4 regions of the Pantoea sp. X-Soil-TKNS-1207 genome follow, and region 1 is predicted to be linked to each of the others. Evidence: predicted binding sites of a transcription regulator. Region 1 holds the regulator's gene; each other region holds the start of a gene.
What was found. The regulator LexA, encoded in region 1, represses DNA repair genes until DNA is damaged. The targets are predictions, from matches to a motif close to TNCTGTATGTACATACAGNA.

Region 1 (3,940 bases):
ACGCGCAAAGTGAATGCGTGCAACGCGTGCCAGTTTCTGAGCAATTGACTTATCGGTACCGTGCTCGGTGGCCATCTCGCGCAGCGAAACCGTTGGCGAGAAACGCACAAAGCTGTCGCGACCATGCCAGAGAATGGCGAAGAACTTCTGCACGCCATTGAGAATCCGCAGGTGAGGCGTTGATTCTCCCTGGATTTCTCGCCCTGGCGCACGGCCAAACATAATCGAGACCGGCAGCATCTGGACATCCAGCTCTGGATTGCTGCGATGCAGATCGAGGTAATCGTGAAAGAGCTTCACCGACTCCAGATTGGGCACGAAGTATGGGAAAACGCGCGGGCCATCATGGATAAACACATGGCGTGGCAGCAATGCCCCGTCAACTTCCAGCGGCGCGAGCGGATCGGGCAGATGCAGCTTCAGGCACTGCGTGCGCAGCGTGAGCAGATCGGCCTTGGAATCGTAAGGCAGCACATACATAATCGGCCGCGTCGAATCCAGCCCATGTTCGGACACCGGATCGGCGGGAATGACCTTACTCTTTACCAAAATGGAGAGTGGTAAATTCAATAATTTATAATAAAGTTTACGCCAACCTGACATAGACAACTTAAAGCCTCTTGTTAGCAAAGCGCGGCAAGCATACCAGAAAGTGCCGCGAAGATCTGTGGCTGTGCCATTACCGGCTGCCCAGACATTGACGTCAAAACGAGCAAAGGGTTCAACGACATGGCAAATAACGTCACCGGTATTCAAAGGATAGTGAAAGCTGCCGGTTATTCCTGGCAGGGATTACGTGCCGCCTGGCAACATGAGGCCGCATTTCGCCAGGAAGCGATCGCCGCACTGGTGGCGATTGTGGTGGCGTGTTGGCTGGATGTTGATGCCGTATCCCGCGTATTAATGATCGGTTCGGTTGTGCTGGTGATCATTATTGAGATCCTGAACAGCGCCATCGAAGCGGTGGTTGACCGCATTGGTCAGGAACGCCATCCGCTGGCCGGTCGTGCTAAGGATATGGGATCGGCCGCAGTGTTACTGGCTATCTTACTGGCTCTGTTTGTCTGGATCGCGCTGCTTTGGTCACATTTGCGATAAGGCTTCCGAATTCATCAACCCGCTGATTTTTCCCTCAGTTTTGGTTTCCATTTCGCCAATACCTGTATATACTCACAGCGACTGTATAAACAACCAGGGGGCGGGATGAAAGCGTTAACCAGCAGGCAGCAACAGGTCTATGACCTGATTCGCGACCATATCAACCAGACGGGCATGCCGCCAACGCGTGCGGAAATTGCTGCGCAACTGGGCTTCCGCTCACCTAATGCGGCCGAAGAACACCTGAAAGCGCTGGCGCGCAAAGGCGTTATCGAAATCGTCTCCGGTGCTTCGCGCGGTATTCGTTTATTAATGGAAGAGGAAGTCAGCGAAGGTTTGCCGCTGATCGGCCGTGTCGCCGCCGGTGAACCCCTGCTGGCGCAGGAACACATCGAAGCGCATTACCAGGTGGATGCCAACCTCTTCAAACCCACCGCAGATTTCCTGCTGCGCGTCAGCGGCATGTCGATGAAAGATATCGGCATCATGGATGGCGATCTGCTGGCGGTACACAAGACTCAGGAAGTGCGTAACGGCCAGGTTGTCGTGGCGCGCATCGATGACGAAGTGACGGTGAAACGCTGGAAAAAGCAGGGTGCTATCGTGCATCTGCTGCCGGAAAACAGCGACTTCCAGCCGATCGTTGTCGATACCCGTGAGCAGTCACTGACTGTTGAAGGTCTGGCCGTGGGCATCGTGCGCAACGGCGAGTGGCTCTGATCGTATCGATTCCCCCCGCTGCGGTAGCGCATCTGCGCTGCCGTAGTCTGATGTTCTTATCCTCTTCAATCTGACAGACGTATCACAGCAGAAACCGGGACGGGCTGATGCAGCTGTTTTCCTCCTCTGACAAAACACTCTGGCGGCTGGCGTTGCCGATGATCCTCTCCAATATCACGGTGCCGTTACTCGGCGTGGTGGATACGGCGGTGATTGGCCATCTCGACAGTCCTGTCTATCTCGGCGGCGTAGCGGTTGGCACCACGGCAACCAGCTTTATTTTTATGCTGCTGCTGTTTCTGCGCATGAGCACCACCGGTCTTACCGCCCAGGCGTTTGGCGCCAGTGATAAAACGGCGCTGGCGCGAGCGCTGACGCAGCCGTTATTAATTGCTCTGGTGGCGGGCGTGCTGTTCATCGCATTGCGTACGCCCGTCAGCAACCTGGCGGCGGCGCTGATGGGCGGCAGCGTTGCTGTCCAGCAGCAGGCGCAACTGTTTATTCAGATCCGCTGGCTTAGCGCGCCCGCCACGCTGGCAAACCTGGTGATTCTTGGCTGGTTGCTGGGCGTGCAGTATGCGCGCGCCCCTGTGGTGCTGCTGGTGGTGGGCAATCTGGTCAATATTCTGCTGGATCTGGCGTTTGTCCTCGGGCTGCACTGGGGCGTAGCTGGGGCGGCTGCCGCCACGGCGCTGGCTGAATACGTCTCCCTTGCTGTCGGGCTGTGGATGGTGGCGCGCGTATTGAAGCTGCGTGGCATCGATTTTTCCCTGCTGAGGAACAGCTGGCGCGGCGATGTGGCCCGCCTGTTCCGCCTGAACCGCGATATCATGCTGCGCTCATTTCTGCTGCAAATCTGTTTTGCTTCGCTGACGATACTCGGCGCGCGTATAGGACCGGATGTGGTGGCGGTTAACGCGGTGCTGCTGATGTTTCTTACCTTCACAGCCTACGCGCTGGATGGCTTCGCCTATGCGGTTGAAGCCTGTTCTGGTGAGGCGGTTGGCGCGCAGGATCGCAGCAGGCTGCTGCTAATCTGGCATGCCGCCTGCCGTCAGGCAGGGGTGGTGGCGCTGCTGTTCGCTTTAATTTATGCGCTGTTTGGCGCGCAAATCGTCGGGTTGCTGACCTCGCTGGAAGCGCTGCGCGAGATGGCCGATCGTTATCTGCTGTGGCAAGTGGTGATGCCGTTAATGGGCGTGTGGTGCTATTTGCTGGATGGCATGTTTATCGGTGCGACGCGCGGGCGGGAGATGCGTAACAGCATGGCGCTGGCGGCGCTGGGTTATGGCCTGTCGCTGCTGACGCTGCCATGGTTGGGAAATCATGGTTTGTGGCTGGCGGTGACGGTATTTCTCGCTTTACGTGGGCTAACGCTGTGGCTGGTGTGGCGCCGGCACTGGCGTCACGACAGCTGGTTTGCCTCCAGCCAACTCTGATGCTATGGATACAGAATAGTCTGTAAGATGCTACCAAACCTCCAATGACTACTATAATTATCCTTAACGGCGCAAATGAGTAGCGCGTTATATGGGTTTTTACCTGCAAGTATTGGGTATTACACCAATATCCCTCAGGATGACATGGAGAATGGTTATGAATAAAGACGAAACGAGCGGCAACTGGAAACAATTCAAAGGGAAAGTGAAGGAAAAATGGGGCAAGCTGACGGATGATGATATGACCGTCATCGAAGGTAAACGCGATCAGCTTGTCGGTAAAATTCAGGAACGCTATGGCTACGCAAAAGATCAGGCCGAGCGTGAAGTTAAAGACTGGGAAGGTCATAACAAGGATCACCGCTGGTAACGGACCCGTTTAAGGACGATGCTCCTACCCGCCGATCGTGATGATCGGGCTGGCACAGGGATGTGCCATCTATCCCTTCCTCACCCGCTTTTTATTCTCAACCTGATGATCGTGATCGCAGCTTTCGTGATGCGTGCAGGCTTCCACTTCTGAACAATTTTCACACAATCCATGCGCTTCAATCACGCTGTGGCGCAGGGTAAATCCCGCCTGTTCTGCCAGATCGGCAATAATCTTTTCGACGCCATGAGCGTGCTTTTCACTGACCGCCGCACAGTGATCACACACCAGCATGACCGAGGTGTGCGCTGGT
Region 2 (3,940 bases), 590 kb from region 1:
TGTACTGGATCACCCGCCGTGCGCCGTTCGGCAAAGCCAAGCTGCTCGATCAGGATGTGGAGATTGATTTCCAGCAGCAGACCACGCCCCAGGATGTGGTGACGGTGATTGCTACGCAGCCGCTGACAGGGAATGAAACCTGGCACCGGATAGTGCCAGGCGAATGGGTACTATTTTGCCTGGGTGAGCGCCAGGAATGATTTTGAGGCAGCGTCTGGCGCGGTCATCACCGCCGGACTGCTGTTTACCGCGTACTGACCTGACGCCGTGACGTTTACCGTCGGCGGCAGATGGTACTTCTCAAAATAGGCATAACCCGGTTGCAGCTGACGCCAGAAGCTGGCGTAAGTTGAATAGCGGTGACGCTGCATGTTGCTGTCGGTCATATGGAACGGATAGATGTTAACGGGCACCTCTTCCTGTCCATTACGCAGCGCGGCGTTAACGTAGGTGTAAATCTCATCCATATAGGCGTTGGTCATGGCATAGCAGCCAATGGATTTACAGTCGCCATGGATCATCAGGTATTTGCCGCTGTAACCATTGTCGCGGTCGAATTGGTTCGGGAAACCGGTATTGATCGCGCGATAATAATGGCTATCCGGGTTTAACTGATTCAGCCTGACGCTATAAAACCCTTCCGGACTTTTAAAATCCCCCTCGCGGCGCTTGGGACCCAAACCGCCAGAGAAATTACAAATGCGGTAGCTATCCAGCAGACGATATTCATTACCGATCTTGCCGTACAGTTCCAGCGTGCGTTCTTCCTTGAAAATCTGAATATAAACCGGGGTGCCAAGTAATTGTTTTTTTAGTTCTTTGCTCACCGGAGCCTGGGGATTAACTGGCTCTGGCGTGATTGCCCAGCTGAGTACCGGCATAAAAATCATCGCAAGCAATAATGCGATTCTGCCCATTCTGTGTGTACCTTGAAGTGAAGAGGAACTGTGACGCTTAACGTCTCTGTATTGCATTATCGGAAATATCCGCTACCGCAGCGCAACATTAACATTGTCTGGCGTTTAATCAATACGGAGGTTGAGAAATTAGCCATTTCTTCATCAGATTACGCCCATAAATTTGTAAACTTTAATGCCCTGTTCGACAGAGATTGCCGATAATTTGCCGTGCTGTATACTTATCCAGTGTCTGGAGGGGGTATGCGCAAAATCATTCATGTCGATATGGACTGCTTTTTCGCGGCAGTGGAAATGCGCGATGATCCCTCTTTGCGCGATATCCCCATCGCCATTGGCGGCAGCCGCGTCCAGCGTGGCGTGATCAGCACCGCTAACTATCCGGCACGCGAATATGGCGTACGCAGCGCGATGCCCACCGCGATGGCGCTGAAGCTCTGCCCGCACCTGCGCCTGCTGCCTGGCCGCTTCGATGCCTACAAAGAAGCCTCACGCCAGATCCGCGATATTTTCTCGCGCTATACCTCGTTGATTGAACCACTGTCGCTGGATGAAGCCTATCTCGATGTCACCGACAGCCCGCATTGTCAGGGGTCGGCGACGCTAATGGCGCAGGCGATCCGCGCGGATATCCTGCGTGAAACCCAGCTGACCGCCTCGGCCGGTATCGCGCCGATTAAGTTTCTCGCCAAAATTGCCTCGGATTTGAATAAACCCAATGGGCAGTACGTGATCACCCCGCAGGTGATGCCGGATTTTCTGCTGACGCTGCCGCTGAGTAAAATTCCCGGCGTGGGCAAGGTGTCGGCGAAAAAGCTGGAGGAGATGGGGCTGCTGACCTGCGGCGATGTGCAGCAGACGGATCTGGCGCGGCTGCTTAAACGCTTTGGTAAGTTTGGCCGGGTGCTGTGGGAACGCAGCCACGGCGTTGATGAACGAGGCGTGGTGGTGGAGCGGGAGCGTAAATCGCTCGGCGTGGAGCGTACCCTAATGGAGGATATTCACAGCTGGGAGCAGTGCCTGGAGATCATTGATTATCTTTACGAGGAGCTGGATCGCCGCCTGACGCGCATCCGTCCGGATAAGCTGATCGCCCGTCAGGGCGTGAAGCTGAAGTTCAATGATTTCCAGCAGACCACGCAGGAGCATATCTGGCCGGTGCTGAATAAAGAGGACATGATTGCCGTAGCACGCAAGACCTGGGACGAACGCCGCGCGGGGCGTGGAGTCAGGCTGGTGGGATTGCATGTGACGCTGGTGAATCCGCAGCTGGAGAGGCAGTTGCTGTTAGGGTTGTGACAAGGTGCGTATAAATACGCACCCTATGTGCAGGGTCGGCATCTATGCCGACCTGGTCACACCGATACGTTATTTCTTACCGTACTTCGCTTCCAGCGTGGCGAACCACGGGGCCACGAAATCGCTGTTTTCACCCCAGCCTGGAATGATCTTATTCAGCGACGCCACATTCACCGCGCCCTGCTGGCTGTTCAGCTGCTGCTGAGAAATCGAAGCCGCTTTAAACTCATAGCTGGCAGGGGTGGTTTCACCGGCGATTTTATTCGCCACCAGGCGCATATTCACCGCACCGATGGTTTTCGGATCGACCGCCACCGTCTGCACCCACGGGCTGTTCTTCTCGCGCATCAGTTGCAGATCCTGGTTCGAGACATCAATGCTGTACAGCTTGATCTCAGTACGGCCATTCTCCTGCAAGGCTTTGTACGCGCCCTGGCTGAAGGCATCCCATGAAGCCCAGATCGCATCGATCTTGCCTTTCGGGTATTTCGCCAGAATGGCGCCGATCTTGTTGGCGGTATCGCCCTGTACGTCAGTAGAGACCGCACCAATCGACTCCAGCTGATGGATACCGCTGTTCTCTTTCAGCAGCTTCTCATACACCACCTGACGACGTTCCTGCGGCGGGAAACCTGCGACCCACAGCTTGATGATATTGGCTTTGCCGTGGAAATCCTTGATCAGCTGACCGAGTGATTCCTGCGCCAGCGAGGCGTCATCCTGGGCTGTTACGGTCACGCCCGTCACCGGCGTATCCACCGGCGTATCAAACACCGACAGCTTGATACCGGCATCGACGATGCGTTTCACCAGTGCGGTGGAGTAGGGTTCTTTACCGTGCGACAGAATGATGCCGTCATATTTCTGGCTGATCGCCTGGTTAACGAAGTCCTGGAAACGCGCGTCGTCCCCGTTGCTCAGAAAAGTGCTGACTTTAAAGCCCAGCTGGCGGCCCTGCTGGATGGCCCCGGCGACAAACTGGGTGGTGTTATCGTCAGAACCGAGGTTACGGATAATGGCGATGCGTACCGGGCCATTATGATTAGCGATGGCGGCAGGTACCGGCACCACGGTGTCGGCGAAGGCGGCGCTGGCGTTCAGCAGGCTTAAGGCCAGCAGCGAAAGGGTGATTTTTTTCATTTTGTTCTCTTTCTGAAGGAAGCGCCTTAACGGCGCTGGATATAGGTGATCGCCAGGGCCAGAGCCAGCACCAGGCCTTTGATAATGTCCATGGCGTAGTAGGGCACGGAAAGCATGACCAGCCCGTTTTGCAGCACACCGAGGATCACCGCGCCCACCAGCGTACCGAGCGCGTTAGGTTTGCCGGAACCGGCCAGCGAGAAGCCGATCCATGCCGCGGCAACGGCATCCATCAGGTAACCGCTACCGGCATTCACCTGGGAAGAACCAATACGTGAGGCCAGCAGAATGCCGCCCAGACCCGCCAGCAGCGAGGCGATCACATACGCCAGCACGCGATAGCGCGTGGTGCGAATGCCCGACAGGCGCGCCGCTTCCGGGTTGCCGCCCAGCGCATACATGCGCCGACCGTGTTTGGTCAGCGACAGCGCCAGCTGCGCCACCACGGTGACCACCAGCATAATGATCACGATGGTCGGCACCTGGCCGAGCAGGTTAAAACCTGCCGGAATGGTCCCTTCGGCCATGTCGCCGTTCGGCATCACCATGTTTTCGGTAATCGAGCCGCCGAAACTGTAGGTCAT
Region 3 (3,940 bases), 1.5 Mb from region 1:
ACACCGGCCGAGCTGAGGGTGACGATGCCCACCAGCGTGGCAATCCACAGCGGGTCAAACGGGTTGATCCCCACGGTAGGCGCAACCATCACGGCCAGCATGGTCGGATAGAGACCGGCACAGCCATTCTGGCCGATAGTGGCACCGAATGAGGCGGAGAAACTGGCGATGGACTCCGGCACGCCGAGGCGGCGGGTTTGCGTTTCCACGTTCAGCGGGATGCTGGCGGCGCTGGAGCGGCTGGTAAAGGCAAAGGTAATCACCGGCCAGACTTTGCGGAAGAAACGCAGCGGGTTGATACCGTTAACCGACAGCAGCAGCGCGTGTACGCCAAACATAATGGCGAGGCCGAGATAAGAGGCCAGCACAAAACCGCCGAGCTTGATGATGTCCTGTAGGTTAGAACCGGCCACCACTTTGGTCATCAGCGCCAGCACCCCGTAAGGCGTCAGCTTCATGATCAGACGTACCAGCTTCATTACCCAGGATTGCAGGGTATCAATCGCCACCAATACGCGTTCACCTTTCACCTTGTCATCTTTCAACAGTTGCAGTGCGGCCACACCGAGGAAGGCGGCGAAAATCACCACGCTGATGATGGATGTCGGGCTGGCACCGGTGAGGTCAGCAAACGGATTTTTCGGGATAAACGACAGCAGCAGTTGCGGCACGGTGAGGTCGGCGACTTTACCGATGTAGTTGCTCTGAATCGCATTCAGACGCGCCGTTTCCTGGGCGCCCTGTACCAGGCCGTCAGCACTGAGGCCAAACAGACCGGTCACCAGCACGCCCACCAGCGCCGCAATCGCGGTGGTAAACAGCAACACGCCAATGGTCAGCACGCTGATTTTGCCCAGCGAAGAAGCATTGTGCAGACGCGCCACGGCGCTGAGGATCGAGGCGAATACCAGCGGCATCACGATCATTTGCAGCAGCTGCACATAACCATTGCCGACGATGTTGAACCAGCCTATCGAGGCTTTGACCACCGGGCTGTTTTCGCCATAAATAGTTTGCAGCGCCAGACCGAACAGCACGCCGAACACCAGTCCGGTCAGTACGCGCTTCGACAGGCTCCAGCGATCGCTACCGATGCGCGCCAGCACAATCAGCAGCGCGACAAACACCACGAGATTAATTATCAGGGGAAAATCCATGCTCTACTCCAGAGATTTGCCACGCCTGCCCATGTCAGGCGCGGAATACAGTGTGATTCCTTAACAGGAATGGCGGCATGTTATCAGTTCATAAACAGGCAGACTTATATCCAAATGGAATTGATTATAACTTTATGCTGAATGTTGTCTGATTATTGCGCGTTATGGCTATTTATCAGCCGACCCACGCCATTTTGTAGCGTGCTGAACAGTTGCTCAGGCCAGCCGTTTGCACCAAAAGATGGCATGCCGGGAGGGAACCACAGCGCATAACCCACCAGAGCGAGGCAGAGCGCCCGTTCCAGCTGATTGCCTTTCTGGCTATTAAGCAGCGGCAGACGAAAACGCCAGCGGCAGGGCCACAGCAGCGGTACGCCTGCGGGCGTGAGCATATCGGCGACAATGTGGCTGAGATAACCGAGCGTCAGGCCCTGCAACACATCGGCGGGAATTGGCCAGCTGGCAGGAACGTTAAGCTGGAACAGCCATAAGCTGACGGCCACCGCCAGCAAACTGTGGGTAAAACCGCGATGCCCGAACGCGCGGGCGATGGGGTGGGATAGCCACTTCAGCCGTTGTCCCAGCACCGATTTAGGGTGGTCGATATCCGGCAGCAGACAGGTGAGCAGTGCAGCCGGCACCAGGTGCCACCAGTCGGCGCTGGCCATCACGGGCGTCAATTCCGCGCGTTTAGCGAAAATCGCACTGGCGATGGCGAAAATGATATGGCCTTCGGCCGTCATGATAAAACCTGGCTGCAAACTGTCGATGCATCCAGTATAGGGATTTATCCAGTGAATGAGAATATGTGACGCTGTAACTAAGCATGAATTTGTGAGGAAACCCGCGCCGAAATGACGCGGGAAAAGAGCAGCTTAGCGTGCCAGCCAGCCGCCGTCGACGGCCAGGGTATAGCCGTGGACATAATCGGAGGCGCTGGAGGCAAGAAACACCACCGGCCCCATCATATCGTCTGGCGCGCCCCAGCGTCCGGCCGGGATACGCGCGAGGATCTCCTCGCTGCGCGACTCATCGCTGCGGATCTGCGCCGTATTGTTCGTCACCATATAGCCGGGCGCGATGGCGTTGACATTGATGCCATGCTGCGCCCATTCGTTAGCCATTAAGCGCGTCAGTCCCATCACGGCGCTTTTCGAGGCGGTGTAAGAAGGCACACGGATCCCGCCCTGGAACGAGAGCATCGAGGCAATGTTGATGATCTTGCCGCCCTGGCCCTGGGCGATAAACTGCCGCGCCACCTGCTGAGACAGGAAAAACAGGCTTTTGCTGTTGATGTTCATCACATCATCCCAGTCTTTTTCGCTGAAGTTCAGCGCATCTTCCCGACGGATAATGCCAGCGTTGTTAACCAGAATATCAATGCGACTCGCCAGCGCCACCGCCTGCTCCACCACTTGCGGAGCGAGGGAGGGACGGGTCAGATCGGCCTGAATCGACCAGAACCGACGGCCGAGCGCCGCCACTTTGGCTGCGGTTTCATCTGGTGCGGTGCGGTTGACGCCAATAATGTCGCATCCCGCCTGCGCCAGCCCAAGCGCCATACCCTGACCTAATCCGGTGTTACAACCGGTGACCAGCGCGATTTTTCCTGCAAGATTGAAAGCATTCTGCATCATGGTTTTCTCCCCAAACTTCAGCGCAGCGCGTTAACGCTGACGTGGTCCATATCATCAAACACCTGATTTTCACCCACCATGCCCCAGATAAAGGTATAGCGCTGGGTGCCGACGCCGGCATGAATCGACCAGCTCGGTGAAATCACCGCCTGCTCGTTGTGTACCAGCAGATGACGGGTCTCCTGCGGCTGGCCCATCATATGAAACACCGCGCTGTCCTCGGCCATATCGAAATAGAAGTACACCTCCATGCGCCGCTCGTGGGTGTGACACGGCATGGTGTTCCACAGATTGCCATCATCAAGGCGGGTCAGCCCCATGGTGAGCTGACAGGTTGGCAGCACATCCGGCACGATAAATTTATTGATGGTCCGGCGGTTGGACGTTGCGGCATCACCGAGCGAGGCTTTCACCGCTTCATCGAGGGTGATTTTTTTGTCCGGGTAGCGGCAATGCGCCGGGGCGCTGTTGTAATAAAACTTCGCCGGATGGCTGGCATCGACGCTGCGAAAAATCACCTGCTGCGCGCCCTGACCGACATACAACGCTTCCTGATGGCCGATCTCCCAGCTGTTGCCATCAACCTCAATCAATCCCGGACCGCCAATATTGATGATCCCCAGCTCGCGGCGTTCGAGAAAATAACTCACCCCCAGCTGTTTACCCACTTCGCTGCCGATGGTGACGGCGTGGCGAACGGGCATCACGCCGCCAATGATAATGCGGTCGATGTGGCTGTAGGTCAGGGTGTAATCATCCGGGGTAAAGATCTTTTCGATCAGAAATTCGCGTCGCAGGGCGGCGGTGTCGAGGGTTTTGGCGTGCTCACTGTGAATGCTTTGACGTACGTCCATCTCAGGCCTCTTGATAAAAGAAGGAACAGGTCCCGATGCGGGTCTGTTGGCATCTTAGGCAGGATGGGACGTGAATTCAATAAAAATGAAACGTTGTTTTATTTATTTGTGTAGGCGATCAAGTCGACAAAAAAAAGCCCGCTGTCAGAGCGGGCGAGGGGGCGATTAACCCAGCAGATGTGAGGCTGTCAGCTGGGTCAGGTCATCCAGCCGGACATTGGCCAGCGCCCAGCGCGCATCGTCCCGATGCTCAGCCGCCGGTACCACAATCGAACGCATACGCGCCGCTTTG
Region 4 (3,940 bases), 1.5 Mb from region 1:
GTACCCCGAACGTCTGGGCGATTCCGACGTACGATAAAGATCTCGGCCTGGTGTATGTCTCCACCGGTAACGGTCCACCGGATTACTGGGGCGGCAACCGCAATGCGGCAAAAGAGAAATACGGTTCGTCAGTGATTGCGCTGGACGTGAACACCGGTAAAACCAAATGGGTATTCCAGACCGTGCACCACGATGTCTGGGACTACGATTTACCGTCGCAGCCGGTGATGTACAACATGAAGAATGCGCAGGGCGAAGTGGTGCCCGCGCTGATTCAGACCAGCAAAATGGGCGAAATCTTCGTGCTGGATCGCCGCACCGGTCAGCCGGTCAGTAAGGTTGAAGAGAAATCGGTGCCGACCTCGCCAGCCGCGCAGGAAGAACATCTGTCGCCGACCCAGCCGTTCTCGGTGGATATGCCGACCATCGGTCTTGAGCAGCTGAATGAGAAGAAAATGTGGGGCGTCAGCATGTTTGACCAGCTCTACTGCCGCATCCTGTTCAAATCGGCGCTCTATTCCGGCATCTTCCAGCCGAACAGCGAGAAAACTTACCTCGAGTTCCCGGCCACCATGGGCGGCATGAACTGGGGTGGGGTGTCGATTGATGAAACCTCCGGCATTCTGTACGTCAACGATATCCGTCTCGGCATGTTGATGGCGCTGAAGAGTAAAGAAGCCGCGCAGGGCCAGAAAATCTCGCTGAACGAAGTGCCGCAATGGGCAGGCACCATTCGTCCGCAGATCAGCGGTCCGTATGTTGGGGTGCGGATGGATAACTTCGCCTCCTTCCTGCAGGTGCCGTGTCAGCATCCGCCGTTTGGCACCATGACCGCGATTGATCTGCACAGCAAGAAAATCGTCTGGCAGGTGCCGATAGGCACGGTGGAAGACACCGGTCCGCTGGGCGTGAAAACGCATCTGGCAATGCCGGTCGGGATGCCGACGCTGGGCGGCCCAACCACCACCAAAAGCGGTTTAGTGTTCTTCGCCGGCAGCCAGGATAACTACCTGCGTGCGCTGGACAGCAAAACCGGTAAAGAGGTGTGGAAAGTGCGTCTGCCGGTGGGAGCAACCGCTTCGCCGCTGATTTATCAGTCGGCAAAAACCGGTAAAGAGTACGTCGTGATCTCGGCGGGCGGGGCAGCACATGCGACCGATGTCGGTGATTATCTGATTGCTTACGCGTTGCCGGACAAAGCCTGACCGTGCAACATCACCCGGCCATGATGGCCGGGTGTGTTCAGTGCGCGGCGTAGATAATAAATGTCACCACGCCAAAAATCTCCAGCTCCTCTTCTTCACGCGGTGTAATCGGCGCATAGCGCGGATTCATCGGCAGCAGCTGCACCCGCGGAAATTGCTGTAACCGTTTAACCGTAAATTCGCCGTTAATGGCGGCCACCACAATATCGCCATGCTTCGCGTCCAGCGCGCTGTCGACCACCAGTAAATCCCCTTCGCTGATATTGGCATCCCGCATCGAATCCCCTTCCACCCGGACAAAGTAGGTGGCGCTGGGATGACTGATCAGATACTCGTTCATATCCAGCTTGCGTTCGATGTAATCCGCCGCCGGGGAAGGGAAGCCGCAGGGCACCGCATCGCGAAACAGAGGAAGGTAAAGCCGATTGGGCGCAGACGCGGGGAGGAAAAACTTCATCATGAATACTCAAACAAATACTGTTGATACATACAGTATTATTGATCGCAGGCAGGGATCAAGCCTGTGACGGCGGGAAATTGTTAGTCGGTTGTTCCGGCAGCAAATTTAGTTGAACCGCTAAGAGGGGCGTCGGGGAGGCGGCTGGCAAAATCCCTGACGGCGTCTACACTTAATGCGACGATGTTCGCAGTCTGGTTGATGTGCTGGCAATAAACTTGTTTGTTTGTGGAGCGTTACCCATCGAAATACCGCCCTGCCGGAAGACCCTCCCCGCCGTTCGCGCCCGGTTTTTTCTTTATTACCGTGTCGGACTGCACCCAACCTGCCTCCGAACATCGCTGTTGCTAACAGCCATTCGCACAGGAGGAGAGACGTGACCCCTGCGGTACATGAGAACAGCACCCTGCCGTCGCTAAGCGGCGGACTTTATGCCTTCTTTTTTGATGTCGACGGCACGCTGGCGGCGATTCAGCCGCAGCCCGAGTCGGTTTCGATCCCCGCATCGGTGCGCCAGCATCTGCAACAACTCTCCAATCTGAGCCACGGCGCACTGGCGCTGGTCTCCGGTCGTCCGATTGCGCAACTGGATGCTCTGGTTGCGCCACTGGAAGCACCGGCGGCTGGCGTACACGGCGCGGAACGCCGTGATGCGACGGGGCGTATCCATCGGCAGTCGCTGCCGGGGGACGTTGCGCAAACGCTGCAACTGGAGTTGCAGGAGACGCTGGATCAATGGCCCGGCACGCAGCTGGAAGTCAAAGGCATGGCGTTTGCGCTGCACTATCGCCGGGCGATGGAGTACGAACAGGCCATTATGCAGCTGGCCGAAGACGCTGTAACACGCTTTCCGGTGCTGGCACTGCAACCGGGAAAATGCGTGGTGGAACTGAAACCGCAGGGAATTGATAAAGGCGCGGCCATCCGTGACTTTATGCGGGAAGTGCCTTTTACCGGACGCATTCCGGTATTTGTGGGTGACGATCTGACTGATGAGAAGGGCTTTATGGCTGTTAATGCCATGGGCGGTATCTCGGTCAAGGTTGGCGAAGGTTCAAGCCATGCACGCTATCGCCTCAGCAATGTGGACGCGGTCTGGAGCTGGCTTGAACAATTATTATTACAACCAGAACATGACAAAAGTCGGTAAGGAGTCAAGGTTATGAGTCGTTTAGTGGTCGTATCTAACCGTATCGCTATACCCGATGGAACAAAAGCCAGTGCGGGCGGCCTCGCCGTCGGCCTGCTGGATGCATTGAAAACCACCGGAGGATTGTGGTTTGGCTGGAACGGTGAGATCAGCGAGATTTCCGGGGAAGAGGAGGAGGAGCTTACCGTCAGCGAACATGACGGCATTACCTACGCTGCGCTCCCGCTTAATCAAAACGATTACGATCTCTATTATTGCCAGTTTTCCAATACCGTCATCTGGCCTGCCTTTCACTATCGTCTCGATCTGGTGCAATTTCAGCGCGAAGCCTGGGAAGGCTATTGCCGCGTGAATACGCTGCTGGCAAAACGGCTGAAACCGTTGCTGAAGCCGGATGATATTTTATGGATTCACGATTATCACCTGCTGCCCTTCGCCGCAGAGTTGCGCAAACTGGGTATCAATAACCGTATCGGATTCTTTCTGCATATCCCGTTCCCGACGCCAGAGATCTTCAATGCGCTGCCACCACATAAGGCGCTGCTGGAGATGCTGTGTGACTACGATTTGTTGGGTTTCCAGACAGAATCCGATCGCGTGGCCTTTCTCGATAGCCTGAGTCAGCTGACGCAGTTGCAAAACAAGGGCGAGAAAAAGCATCGCGCCTTCGGCAACACCTTTATGACCGAGGTTTACCCCATCGGTATTGAACCGGACAGCATCAAAGAGATGGCTGAAGGGCCGCTGCCGCCGAAAATGGCGGCGATGAAGCGCGAGCTGGGGGATGCGAAGAATATCATCGCCTGTGAGCGTCTGGATTACTCCAAAGGCCTGCCGGAGCGTTTCCTTGCCTATGAAGCGCTGCTGGAGAACTATCCGCAGCATCGCGGCAAGATCCGCTATTCACAGATTGCCCCGACCTCGCGCGGGGAAGTGCAGGCTTATCAGGATATCCGTCATCAGCTGGAGACCGAAGCCGGTCGTATCAACGGCAAATATGGCACGCTGGGCTGGACGCCGCTCTATTACCTCAACCAGCATTTTGACCGCCGTCTGCTGATGAAGATTTTCCGGCTGACCGATGTCGGGCTGATTACGCCGCTGCGCGATGGTATGAACCTGGTGGCG

Region 2: dinB (DNA polymerase IV) is a predicted target of LexA. The motif match lies at 1,129-1,148, and genes of this name have one in related genera.
Region 3: AC6I8V_RS08880 (metal-dependent hydrolase) is a predicted target of LexA. The motif match lies at 1,918-1,937, and genes of this name have one in related genera.
Region 4: umuD (translesion error-prone DNA polymerase V autoproteolytic subunit) is a predicted target of LexA. The motif match lies at 1,681-1,700, and genes of this name have one in related genera.

Annotation. Positions count from the first base shown of each region.
Region 1 covers NZ_AP035958.1:364,846-368,785, forward strand. The annotation lists gene plsB (glycerol-3-phosphate 1-O-acyltransferase PlsB) at 1-603, opposite strand, end outside; gene AC6I8V_RS01590 (diacylglycerol kinase) at 730-1,098, shown strand; gene lexA (transcriptional repressor LexA) at 1,204-1,818, shown strand; gene dinF (MATE family efflux transporter DinF) at 1,926-3,257, shown strand; gene AC6I8V_RS01605 (CsbD family protein) at 3,415-3,627, shown strand; gene zur (zinc uptake transcriptional repressor Zur) at 3,697-3,940, opposite strand, start outside.
Region 2 covers NZ_AP035958.1:959,514-963,453, forward strand. The annotation lists gene AC6I8V_RS04305 (class II glutamine amidotransferase) at 1-200, shown strand, start outside; gene dpaA (peptidoglycan meso-diaminopimelic acid protein amidase) at 171-917, opposite strand; gene dinB (DNA polymerase IV) at 1,161-2,216, shown strand; gene AC6I8V_RS04320 (sugar ABC transporter substrate-binding protein) at 2,286-3,356, opposite strand; gene AC6I8V_RS04325 (ABC transporter permease) at 3,383-3,940, opposite strand, start outside.
Region 3 covers NZ_AP035958.1:1,888,711-1,892,650, forward strand. The annotation lists gene AC6I8V_RS08875 (L-cystine transporter) at 1-1,157, opposite strand, end outside; gene AC6I8V_RS08880 (metal-dependent hydrolase) at 1,310-1,900, opposite strand; gene kduD (2-dehydro-3-deoxy-D-gluconate 5-dehydrogenase KduD) at 2,033-2,794, opposite strand; gene kduI (5-dehydro-4-deoxy-D-glucuronate isomerase) at 2,812-3,648, opposite strand; gene hxpB (hexitol phosphatase HxpB) at 3,814-3,940, opposite strand, start outside.
Region 4 covers NZ_AP035958.1:1,842,810-1,846,749, forward strand. The annotation lists gene AC6I8V_RS08665 (membrane-bound PQQ-dependent dehydrogenase, glucose/quinate/shikimate family) at 1-1,205, shown strand, start outside; gene umuD (translesion error-prone DNA polymerase V autoproteolytic subunit) at 1,243-1,662, opposite strand; partial or broken gene otsB (trehalose-phosphatase) at 2,039-2,828, shown strand; gene otsA (alpha,alpha-trehalose-phosphate synthase) at 2,825-3,940, shown strand, end outside.